2 regions of the Embleya sp. NBC_00888 genome follow, and region 2 is predicted to be linked to the other one. Evidence: riboswitches for the same ligand, from Rfam matches in the RefSeq annotation. Region 2 holds a riboswitch; the other holds the start of a gene.
What was found. A riboswitch is a leader RNA that binds a small molecule or an ion and turns the genes downstream of it on or off. The one in region 2 is predicted to bind cobalamin.
Positions count from the first base shown of each region.

Region 1 (5,499 bases), on a different replicon from region 2:
CGGACCGGCCCAGGCTGCTGGTCGCCTCGTACTTCGACCGCCTCGGCGAGGCGTTGCCGATCCTGGCCAAGGCGCCGATCGAGGGGCTCGCCCTCGACTTCACCGGAGCCGCGTGCGCCAACCTGGACGCCCTGGCCGCCGTCGGCGGACTGCCCGGCAAGCGCCTGGTCGCCGGCGTCGTCGACGGGCGCAACGTGTGGATCAACGACCTCGGCAGGTCGCTGGCCACCCTGGGCACCCTGCTGGGCCTGGCCGAGCGCGTCGACGTGGCCGCGTCCTGCTCCCTGTTGCATGTGCCCCTGGACGCCGGCGACGAGCGCGATATCGACCCGCAGATCTCCCGATGGCTCGCCTTCGCCCGGCAAAAGACCGAGGAGATCGTCACGTTGGCCCGCGGCCTGGGCCAGGGCACGGACATCATCGCGACCCACCTCGCCGCCAACCGGGCCGACCTGGCCGCGCGCAAGGCCTCCGCGCTGACCCACGACCCCGCCGTACGCGCCCGCGCCGCCGCGGTCACCGACGCGGACGGCCGGCGCAGCCTGCCCTACGCCGAGCGCGCCACGACCCAACGCGCGCACCTGGGGCTGCCGTTGCTGCCCACGACCACGATCGGCTCCTTTCCGCAGACCGGCGAACTGCGCACCGCCCGCGCCGATCTGCGCGCCGGACGCATCGACGAGGCGGGCTACGAGGAACGCATCGAGTCCGAGATCCGCGACGTGATCTCCTTCCAGGAGAAGGCCGGGATCGACGTCCTGGTGCATGGCGAGGCCGAACGCAACGACATGGTGCAGTACTTCGCCGAACGACTCACCGGATACGTGGCCACCCGGCACGGCTGGGTCCAGTCCTACGGCACCCGGTACGTGCGCCCGCCGATCCTGGCCGGCGACATCTCCCGTCCCGAGCCGATGACCGTGCGCTGGACCTCGTTCGCCCAGTCGTTGTCCGACCGCCCCGTCAAGGGCATGCTCACCGGACCCGTCACGATGCTCGCGTGGTCGTTCGTGCGCGACGACCAGCCGCTCGGAACCACCGCCCGGCAGGTCGCCCTGGCGCTGCGCGACGAGGTCGACGACCTGGAGGCAGCCGGTGGTTCGGTCATCCAGGTGGACGAACCCGCGCTGCGCGAGACGTTGCCGCTGCGCGTCGCGGACCGCGCCGAATACCTGGCCTGGGCCACCGAGTCGTTCCGGCTGACCACCTCCGGCGTGCACGCGGCCACCCAGATCCACACGCACATGTGCTACGCCGAGTTCGGCGACATCGTGCAGGCGATCGACGACCTCGACGCCGACGTGATCAGCCTGGAGGCCGCCCGTTCGCACATGCAGGTCGCCCGGGAACTCGCCGCCCACGGCTACCCGCGCGAGGCCGGTCCCGGTGTGTACGACATCCACTCCCCGCGCGTCCCGAGTGCGGAGGAGGTGAGCGCTCTGCTGCGCGAGGGGTTGACCGCGATCCCCGCCGAGCGGCTGTGGGTCAACCCCGACTGCGGCCTCAAGACCCGCGGTTGGCCCGAGGTTCGCGCCTCGCTGGAGAACCTGGTGGCGGCGGCGCGCGAGGTACGGGCGACGCTCCCCGACGCCGCGTCCTGAGTCGAGACCGCCGGGGCGGGGCAGGCGCGCCCCGCCCCGGCGGTCCGGGGTCGTCCCGGCGGCCACGCGCGCCCGAACGGTGCGCGATTGTCCGCCGCGGGCTCACGGTTGGTGACGAACGGCACCGTGATCGCCCGCTCGTGCTGTTGTCCGACAGCCGGAATGCTCCGTATGCTGCACATGCCGACGTGTGTCGGCACCCTCAACTTCATAGTTCGAAACCCAGGGGAAGCCGGTCGAAATCCGGCACTGACCCGCAACCGTAGGCGGTGGCCGACAGGCCGCCGCGAGTCGGAATGCCTGGGTGCGTACGAATTGAAGGCTCCAGCTGTCGTGGACTACACGCTGAGGCCCGGACCCCCGACCGATGCCCGGCATCGGTCGGCTCCCGGGACGCGTTGGTCTCGGAAGGGTCCCATCGATGTCCTGGCTCACCGTGAGGAACACCGGCGCCGTCGCGGTCTGCGGCGCGGTCCTGGTCGCGGCCTCCCCCGTCTTCTCCGCGTCGGCAGACGCCGCGAACCCGCACGCCGACAACGCCGTCGCGGCGGCGAAATGGCAGGCCGGGGAACTGGTCGACGGCGGCATACCGGGCTTCGCCGGCTCCGACTGGGGCCTGACCATCGACACGATGATGGCGTTGTCGGCCACCCGCTCGCAGCCCGTCGCGCTCAAGGCCGCGGCGGACGCGGTGGCCGCCAACATCCGCAAGTACAACAGCGCCGAGGAGTGGGGCATGCCCGGCTCGCGGATCGCGGGTGCCACCGCGAAGGTACTCTTCGCCGCCGTGGTCGCCGACCGCGATCCGACCAGGTTCGGCGACCTGGACATGCGCGCGGAGACGCTCGACCTGATCGCCGGGGCGGACGCCGGCGACGACGCGGGTCGCATCCGGGACAAGCTCACCGGCAGTCCCGACTCGAGCAACGCGTTCGGGCAGTCGCTGGCCGTGCTGGGCCTGGCCCGCAGCGGTGGGGTGCCGCAGAGCGCGGTGGACTTCCTGATCAAGCAGCAGTGCCCCAGCGGCGGATTCCGGTTGTACCCGGGCCAGTTGGGCAGCACCGGCGCAACCTGCCAGGACACCCCGACCACCGTGCTGGACCCGGACTCGACCGGCATGGCCGTGCAGGCGCTGCTCTCCGCGGCGACCGAGAGCAAGTCGGTCGGTGCCGCGGCCGCAGCGAGGAAGGGCGCGGACTGGCTGAAGTCCAAACAGCGCGAGGACGGTTCGTTCGGCGGCTCCGGACCCACCGCGGCATCGAACACCAACAGCACCGGCCTGGCCGGCCAGGCCCTGCACGCGGCCGGCTTCCCGACCGAGGCGGACAAGGCCGCCGCGTGGGTGGCCAAGCACCAGATCACCACCGACAACGCGGGCGCCGCGACCAAGGACGTCGGCACGATCGCCTACAACGCGGAGGCCCTCACCTCGGCCCAGGCCGAGGGCATTCCGGACTTCCAGCGCGACCAATGGCGCCGCGCGACCCCACAGGCCCTGCTCGTGCTGACCGACGTCCCGCTCGGGGACCTCGGCAAGGCCCCCACCCAGCCGACCGGTACCGCCACGACCTCGCCGAAGCCGACCGACTCCGGCACCCCGGGGCCCACCGGCTCGGCCACTCACACCGGGTCGCAAACGCCGTCCGCGTCGACGTCCGCCACACCCACCACCTCGCTCAGCCAGACCGCGAGCGCGTCGATCACCGCGTCCGCGACGACCACGACCACCGCCGCCGGCACCGGCGGTTCGGTGTCGGGCGGCACGAGCAGCTCGGGTGGTGGCGGCACCACGAAGGGCGGCGGCGGAAGCCTCGCCAGGACCGGTGCCCAGGTCGGCGGGCTGCTCATGCTCTCCCTCGGACTGGTCGGCACCGGCCTCGCCGTCCGCGCCGGCGCGCGGCGCAAGAGCGGAAAGCACACATGAGGCGCCGCGGGAGTGGCGGCCGAACAGCCCGCGTGGTCACCGCGCTTGCCCTGCTCGCGCTGCCCGCCACCGCCCAGGTCACCGTCGCCGCGCCGACCGCGCACGCGGTCGACACCTCCAAGGGCACCCCCGGCTACTGCCCGGACGCCAACGGTGTCACGGTGGTGATCGACTTCCAGGAACTGGGCGGCACGACCATCGTGCGCTGCGCACGAGGTGACCAGGCCACCGGCCACGCCGCGCTCAAGAACGCGGGCATCGAGATAGCCGGTGTGGCCCGCTGGGGCGAGGCGTTCATCTGCCGGGTCGAGGGCAAGCCCGGCGCGAACTCCGAGCCGTGCATCGACACGCCTCCGGCCGGCGCCTACTGGTCGTACTGGCATTCCCCCAACGGCGGTTCGTGGACGTACAGCCAGTGGGGTGTGATGAACCGCAAGCCGCCGCCCGGCAGCTTCGAGGGCTGGTCGTTCTCCAAGAACAAGACCGAGACCACCAACCCGCCCCCGCGCGTGGCACCGGCACGCCCGGCGACGCCCACACCGCCGAATTCGCCCGCGACGAACAACCCGCAACCGCCGCCGGCCAACGGCGGATCGGGCGGCGGTACGACCTCGGCCGGGAACGGAGGCCGCACCGACTCCGGTGGGGGTGCGCCCGGCACGACCGGGACGGCGTCGTCGGGTTCGACGACCACGACCTCGGGAACCGACCCCCTCGCGCCGGGGCCGGGTGTCGCCGGCAACCCGATGGAGTCCGAGCAACCCACCGAGTCCGCGGCACCCTCGGCCCCCGCCGCGGCCGAGACGTCCGCGACCGCCTCCACCGATCCGGGCTCACCAGGCGCCTCCACTCAACCCTCCGGTATCACTCCACAAGGTCAGACCTGGACCGGAGGGGAGGAGTTGGCGACCAGGAAGCGCGACGGGATCCCGGCCACGACCATCGTCGGGACAGCCCTGCTCGTGGCGATCTGCGCGGCGGCCGGGTTCACCACGTGGCGTCGACGTACGCGCGCCGACGGGTCGAGTTGAGCACGCCCCGGGCGGGGCACCGGCCGTCTGCCGCCGCGTTCCGGCTTGGCGGTAGCCGGTTGCCGCGCACCGTGCATCCCGGCGCCTGGTGGTTGTGGGCGCTGGGCCTGGCCACCGCCGCAAGTCGCACCACCAACCCGCTGCTGCTGGCGCTGATCCTGGCCGTGGCCGGATTCGTCGTCGCCAACCGGCGCGGCGACGCGCCGTGGGCGCAGGCGTTTCGCATGTACCTGTTCCTGGGCCTGTTCATCATCGTGATGCGCGTGTTGTTCCGGATCATCTTCGGTGCGGGGGCCGCGAGCGGCCATGTGCTCGTCGACCTCCCGGAGATCCCGTTGCCCGCGTGGGCGGCGGGCATCCACCTGTTCGGCCCGGTGTCCCTGGAGCACGTGCTGGGTGGGTTCTACGACGGGCTGCGGCTGGCCACGATGATCGTGTGCCTGGGCGCGGCGAACGCACTCGCGAGCCCGAAACGCATGCTCAAGGCGGTGCCCGCGGCGCTGTACGAGGTGGGCGCGGCCGTGGTGGTCGCGCTGTCGGTGGCACCCCAACTGATCGAGAGCGTGCATCGGGTACGCCGCGCCCGCCGGCTGCGCGGCGGCGCGCAGAAGGGCATGCGGGCGCTGCGCTCGATCGCGATCCCGGTGCTCCAGGACGCGCTGGACCGCTCCCTCGCGCTCGCCGCCGCGATGGACTCGCGCGGGTACGGCCGCAACCGGCACCTGCCTCGGGCCATCCGACTGCTCACCGGCGTACTGACCCTGGTGGGCCTGATCGGCGTCTGCGTGGGGGTGTACGCGCTGCTCGACGGCAGCGCCCCGCGCTATCTGGGCGCGACCATGCTGCCCGGCGGGATCCTGGTCGCCGGTATCGGCTTCGTGCTCACCGGCCGGCGGATCAACCGCAGTGTCTACCTGCCGGACCGCTGGCGGTTCGCCGAATT
Region 1 covers NZ_CP108785.1:2,767,728-2,773,226, reverse strand. Annotated here, with positions in the region: gene metE (5-methyltetrahydropteroyltriglutamate--homocysteine S-methyltransferase) at 1-1,601, shown strand, start outside; cobalamin riboswitch at 1,783-1,924, shown strand; gene OG948_RS46475 (prenyltransferase/squalene oxidase repeat-containing protein) at 2,023-3,525, shown strand; gene OG948_RS46470 (hypothetical protein) at 3,522-4,556, shown strand; gene OG948_RS46465 (CbiQ family ECF transporter T component) at 4,553-5,499, shown strand, end outside.
Region 1: it holds a riboswitch for cobalamin, as region 2 does, so the genes downstream of both, OG948_RS46475 (prenyltransferase/squalene oxidase repeat-containing protein) here and OG948_RS12855 (ABC transporter substrate-binding protein) in region 2, are expected to answer to the same signal.

Region 2 (5,499 bases):
GGCAGCGCGGACAACTCGGCGGTGCGGTCGGTCCACGCGTCCAGGACCAGGCGCGCGCGCTCGGGGGTGAGGTCCTTGAAGGACGCGTCGTGGTCGGGGGTGAAGCACACCACCTCGCACCGTCCGCCGGACGGCCGGCGTGGGAACGGGGCGTGGTCCCAGCCGGGGTCGGGGCCCGCCGGCGGACCGCCGTCGGCCGTGGAGGAGCCGGACATGGACGGGAAGCGGTTCTCGAAGACGACGACCTCGTAGTCGGACTCGGCGACCTCGGTGGCCCGCTCGGGCGTGGACGGGCACAGCGGGCACGCGTCGGCCGCGGGCAGGTGGGTCCGGGTCTGCCGGTGCGAGGCGACCAGGACCCATTCGTCGAGCAGCCGGTCGTAGCGCATCTCCGAGCCGCTGACCACGGGCGCGAGATCGCGGTGGTCGACGGCGGCGCGCACCGCGTCGTCCCGCGTGTCGTAGTAGACGATCTCGCGACCGTCGGCCATGACGGCCTGCGTCTTCTTCATGCGCTCATTTTGCGAAGCTTTCCAAAACTTGTCAATGAGAAAGGAGAGATGCCTATGTGGCTTGCCATTTGGCGGGATCGACCGCGGGCCACCTGCGGTTTGACAAGTTTCGAAAGGTGTCCGCAAGATGCTGCCCATGCCTGACGACGACACCGACGGACTGCCCGCCGAGGGCCGCCGCGCCCGGATGGCAGCGACGATCGCGGACCGGGGTTTCGCCAAGGTCACCGACCTGGCCGAGGCGTTCGGTATCTCGCGGGTGACGGTCCGGGCCGACCTGGAGGTGTTGGAGCGGCAGGGCCGGCTGCGCCGGGTCCGCGGCGGCGCGATGTTCACCGGCCGCGACCCCCGGGTGGAGCCGTCCTTCGAGGAGGCGCTGACCTCGGCGTCGCCCGCGAAGACGCTGATCGGGCGGGCGGCCGCGGCACTGGTGTCGCCGTCCGAGAGCGTGGTGCTGGACGTGGGCACGACCACCACGTTCGTGGCCCGCGCGCTGGTGGACCGCGAGGAACTGCGCGACCTCGTGGTGTTCACCAACGGGTTGACCATCGCCCTGGAGCTGGAACGGGCGATCCCGCGGTTCTCGGTCGTGGTCACCGGCGGCACGCTGCGGCCGTTGCAGCACTCGCTGATCAATCCGCTCGGCGACCACATCCTGGAGCGGATCCACGCCGACACGGTCTTCCTCGGCTGCAACGGCGTGCATCCCACCGGGGGCATCACCAACGTGAACCTGCCCGAGGCCGAGGCCAAACGCGCGATGTTGCGGGCCGCGGGTCGCCGGGTCGTGGTCGCGGACGGCTCGAAGCTGGGCCGGGTCGAACTCGCCGTGGTGTGCCCGCTGGCGGACATCGACCTGCTGATCACGAGCGGCGCGGCCGATGCGGAGGCGCTCGACGCGCTGCGCGACGCGGGGCTGGAGATCCTGGTCGCGGAGTAGGCGGGCACGGCGCGAAGCGGGTGCGGGAGGGGCACGTACCGGAGCGCGCGGAGTAGGTGGTCACGGCGCGAAGCGGGTACAGGGGTGGGCGCGTACCGGAGTGTGGGACCCGGCCCGGACCCGAGCCGGTCCTCCCGCCGTGGCCGCTCACTCGGCCGCCGTGACCCTCGGCGGGCCCGTCCCGGCCCCCTCGCTCGACGGCCGAGGCGCCCTGGTTAGGCTGCCCTTGCGAACGGTTCACCCGGCTTCGACCGATTCCGGGTGTCGCAAGAGGGAATCCGGTGCGAATCCGGAACTGCCCCGCAGCGGTAAGTGGGAACGAAAGTCGTCATCACGCACTGGGCCCCGGTCGAACGGGTCCCGGGAAGCGACGACCGGTAGGCATCCCGGCCACACCCGTGGCTCCCGGGACCCGCCCACGAGTCCGAAGACCTGCCGTCGCCCGCGTCCGCCTCGCGCACGCGGACTTCCGGGACCTCGCGGGCGGGTCCGTCGGACGACGGCGCCGTGCGGTGTCCGCCGCCGTACTCCCTCCCGAGTTCCCCCGACGAGGACTCGCAAGGGAGAGCTTCGACGATGCGTACGCAGATACCCGGGCGGATGCCGGCGGCACACCGATATTCGTGGGCCGCGGCGGTGGCCGCGCTCGCGCTGTTCGCGACCGCGTGCGGCGGCGCCGTGCGGGACGACAAGGCCGCCGCTCCCGCACCCGCCGCCTACAAGCCGTACACGGACACCGACAACTGCGGTGTGACCACGAGCTACGACCGGCCGCCGCAGCGCGCCGCGACGCTGACCTCCAACGCGACCGAGTTGATGCTCGAACTGGGCCTGGCCGACCGGATGGTGGGCACCGCCTACCTCAAGGGACGGACCATCGGCGACAAGTACAAGGAGCCGTACGCGCGGATCCCGGTGCTCGCCGACGCGCAACCCTCGCTGGAGAAACTCCTCGAAGCCACCCCCGACTTCGTCTACTCGGGCTACCCGGACGGCTTCTCCGAGTCGTCCGGCCACACCCGGGCGCGGCTCGGCGAGTTGAACGTCAAGACCCACCTCAACCCCGAGGGCTGCGCCAAGGCGCCGGTCACCTTCGATCAGCTCTACGGCGAACTCCGCTCCATCGGCGGCATCTTCGGCGTGCCCGAGCGCGCCGAGCGCTCCGCCGCCGCGTTCCGGCAGCGGCTCGACGCGGTCACCGCACGGCTCGCCGGCGCCGCGCCGGTCAAGGTGTTCGTGTACAACTCGGGCGCCGACGCCGCGCAGACCACCGGCGGCAACTCGATGCTCAACGAGATCATCACCCGCGCCGGCGGCACCAACGTGTTCGCCGACCTGAACGAGCGCTGGACCAAGGTCTCCTGGGAGCAGTTGGCCGAACGCAAGCCGGACGTGGTGCTGATCTACGACTACGTGACGCCGCCGATCGACGCCAAGATCGCCACCCTCAAGGCCACACCGGCGCTCGCCGACGTACCGGCGCTGCGCGCGAACGCCTTCCCGGTGATCTCGCTGTCCGTCGCGCAGCCCGGGCCACGCTCGGTGGACGCGGTCGAGGAACTCGCCAGGCAACTGCACCCCGACCGGCCGTGACGGTCGATCGGGACCCGGTGGCGGTACGGGTCGCGGTCCTGCGCGGCGAGGGCCCACCGACACCGCCGGCCGGCCGGAGGTCGTCCCGGGCGGCCGGGTCCGCCTTCCGCTGGTGGTCGGCGGCCTCCTCGTCGCGCTGTTCGCGGCGGCCGCGGCGGGGCTGCTGGTGGGGTCGGTGTCGGTGCCCTGGTCGGAGACGTGGCGCATCCTCGCGCATCGCATCGGCGGGGACGCGTGGGTGCGGCCGTCGTGGAGCCGCGCACACGACCTGATCATCGCCGACACCCGGCTGCCCAGGGTGCTGCTCGCCGCCGTCGTCGGCGCGACGCTGGCCGTGGTGGGCATGGTGATCCAGGCGATCGTGCGCAACCCGCTGGCCGGGCCGGACGTGCTCGGCGTCTCCTCCGGCGCGGCCACCGGCGCGGTCCTGGTGATGCGCTGGGGCGTCGCGTCGATCGGCGGCCTGTCGCTGGGCGCGCTCACCCTGAACGCGGCCGCGTTCACCGGCGGACTGATCACCCTGCTCGTGGTCTTCTCGGTGGCCCGCTCCGGTGGCCGGGTCACCGCCGTGCGACTGGTCCTGGCCGGCGTCGCGGTCAGCGCCGTGTTGTCCTCGCTGACCAGCCTGCTCGTGCTGACCTCACCGGATCCGCAACTCGCCGCCCAGGTGCTGTTCTGGACGCTGGGCGGCTTCGGCTCGGCCCGCTGGACGCTGCTGCTCGTCCCGGCCCTCGCGCTCGCGATCGGCCTGGTGGTGCTGCTGCTCCAGGCGCGCAACCTCAACCTGCTCCTGGCCGGCGAGGAGAGCGCGGCCGCGCTCGGCCTGGACGTCCAGCGCTTTCGGCAGGGCATGTTCCTGCTCGCGGCGGTGCTCACCGGGGTCGTCGTCGCGGTCAGCGGCGTGATCGGCTTCGTCGGCCTGATGTTGCCGCACGTGGTGCGATTGCTGGTCGGCGCGGATCATCGGCGCGCGCTGCCGGTGGCCGCGCTGCTCGGCGCGGTGTTCGCGATCTGCGCCGACCTGGTGGCGCGTACGGTGCTCGCGCCGCAGGAATTGCCGGTGGGCATCGTGACCTCGCTGGTCGGCGGCCCGTTCTTCGTCTGGCTGCTGCGCCGGGACGCGCGCCGGGAAGCGGGCGCACGATGACCGGGCCCGCGGCACGCCTGGTCCTGGACGACGTCACCTTCGCGATCGGCGGTCGGCCCCTGGTCGACGCGGTGTCGCTGACCGTCGAGCCCGGCGAGGTGGTCGGGCTGCTCGGCCCCAACGGCAGCGGCAAGTCGACCCTGCTGCGCAGCGTGTACCGGGTGAACCGGCCGACCTCGGGCCGGGTGCTCCTGGACGGCGAGGACGTGTGGACGCACTCGGCGCGCTGGGCCGCGCGCCGGATCGGCACCGTACTCCAGGACATGCCCACCGACTTCCCGCTGACCGTGCGGGACGTGGTCGCGATGGGCCGCTCCGCGCACAAGGGCCTGCTCGACCCGGATGACGCGACCGACCGGGCGATCGTGGCGGCGGCGGTGGAACTGCTCGAACTCGCCGACCTGACCGAGCGCGCGTTCGCGCTGCTGTCCGGCGGTGAGCGGCAGCGGGCGCTGGTGGCAAGGGCGTTGGTACAGCAGCCGGGCCTGCTGGTTTTGGACGAGCCGACCAACCACCTCGACATCCACCACCAGCTCGCGCTGCTGCGGTTGGTTCGTCGGCTGGGCGTGAGCGTGCTGGTGGCTCTGCACGACCTCAACCTGGCGGCGATGTTCTGCGACCGGATCTGCCTGCTGGCGAACGGCCGGGAGGTGGCGACCGGCACGCCGGCGCAGGTTCTGACGGCACCGACGATCGAGCGGGTGTACCGGATCGAGACGGACATCCGGACGCACCCTCGGACCGGGACGCCGTTGGTGGTGGTGTTGTAGGGGAGGCCGGGCCGGGACGGGGCGGTCGGGGCGGATGCGCCCTGTGTGTTCGCCGTGTTCGACAGGTCCGGTGTGTCCGGTGCGCGGCGGGTGCCGCCCGGGTGGGTGGAGCGCGGAAGTGAGTAGCTGTACGGATGTTCGCGTCGGACCCGCCGCCTAGCGTGATCCGCATGACCTACACGCCTCCCACCCCGGGCAGCAATGGCGAAGGCTTCGCCCGCGCGGCGGCGTTCGTCGTCGGCCTGTTCCTCTTCGTCGTGGTCGCGATGGTCGATCTGTTCGTCCTGATCGGCTTCGGCGGCGCCACCGAATCCTGCGCCAACCAGACGTGTCGCGACTGGTACGGCACCCGACTTCCCTGGGTCTTCGGTCTGTTCGTGCTCAGCTTCGTGACGGCCCTGATCGCCCTGGTCCGCCGTCCCCGCCGCCCCGGCGGCCGTCGCGTCACGATCACCCTGCCGCTGTCCCTCGCCGCCATCGCGCTCCAGGCCACCGCGTTCGCCCTGAGCCAGAACGGCCCGGCCGCCTGAGCACACG
Region 2 covers NZ_CP108784.1:3,173,580-3,179,078, reverse strand. Annotated here, with positions in the region: gene galT (galactose-1-phosphate uridylyltransferase) at 1-512, opposite strand, end outside; gene OG948_RS12860 (DeoR/GlpR family DNA-binding transcription regulator) at 649-1,452, shown strand; cobalamin riboswitch at 1,669-1,907, shown strand; gene OG948_RS12855 (ABC transporter substrate-binding protein) at 2,029-3,045, shown strand; gene OG948_RS12850 (FecCD family ABC transporter permease) at 3,158-4,192, shown strand; gene OG948_RS12845 (ABC transporter ATP-binding protein) at 4,189-4,962, shown strand; gene OG948_RS12840 (hypothetical protein) at 5,133-5,492, shown strand.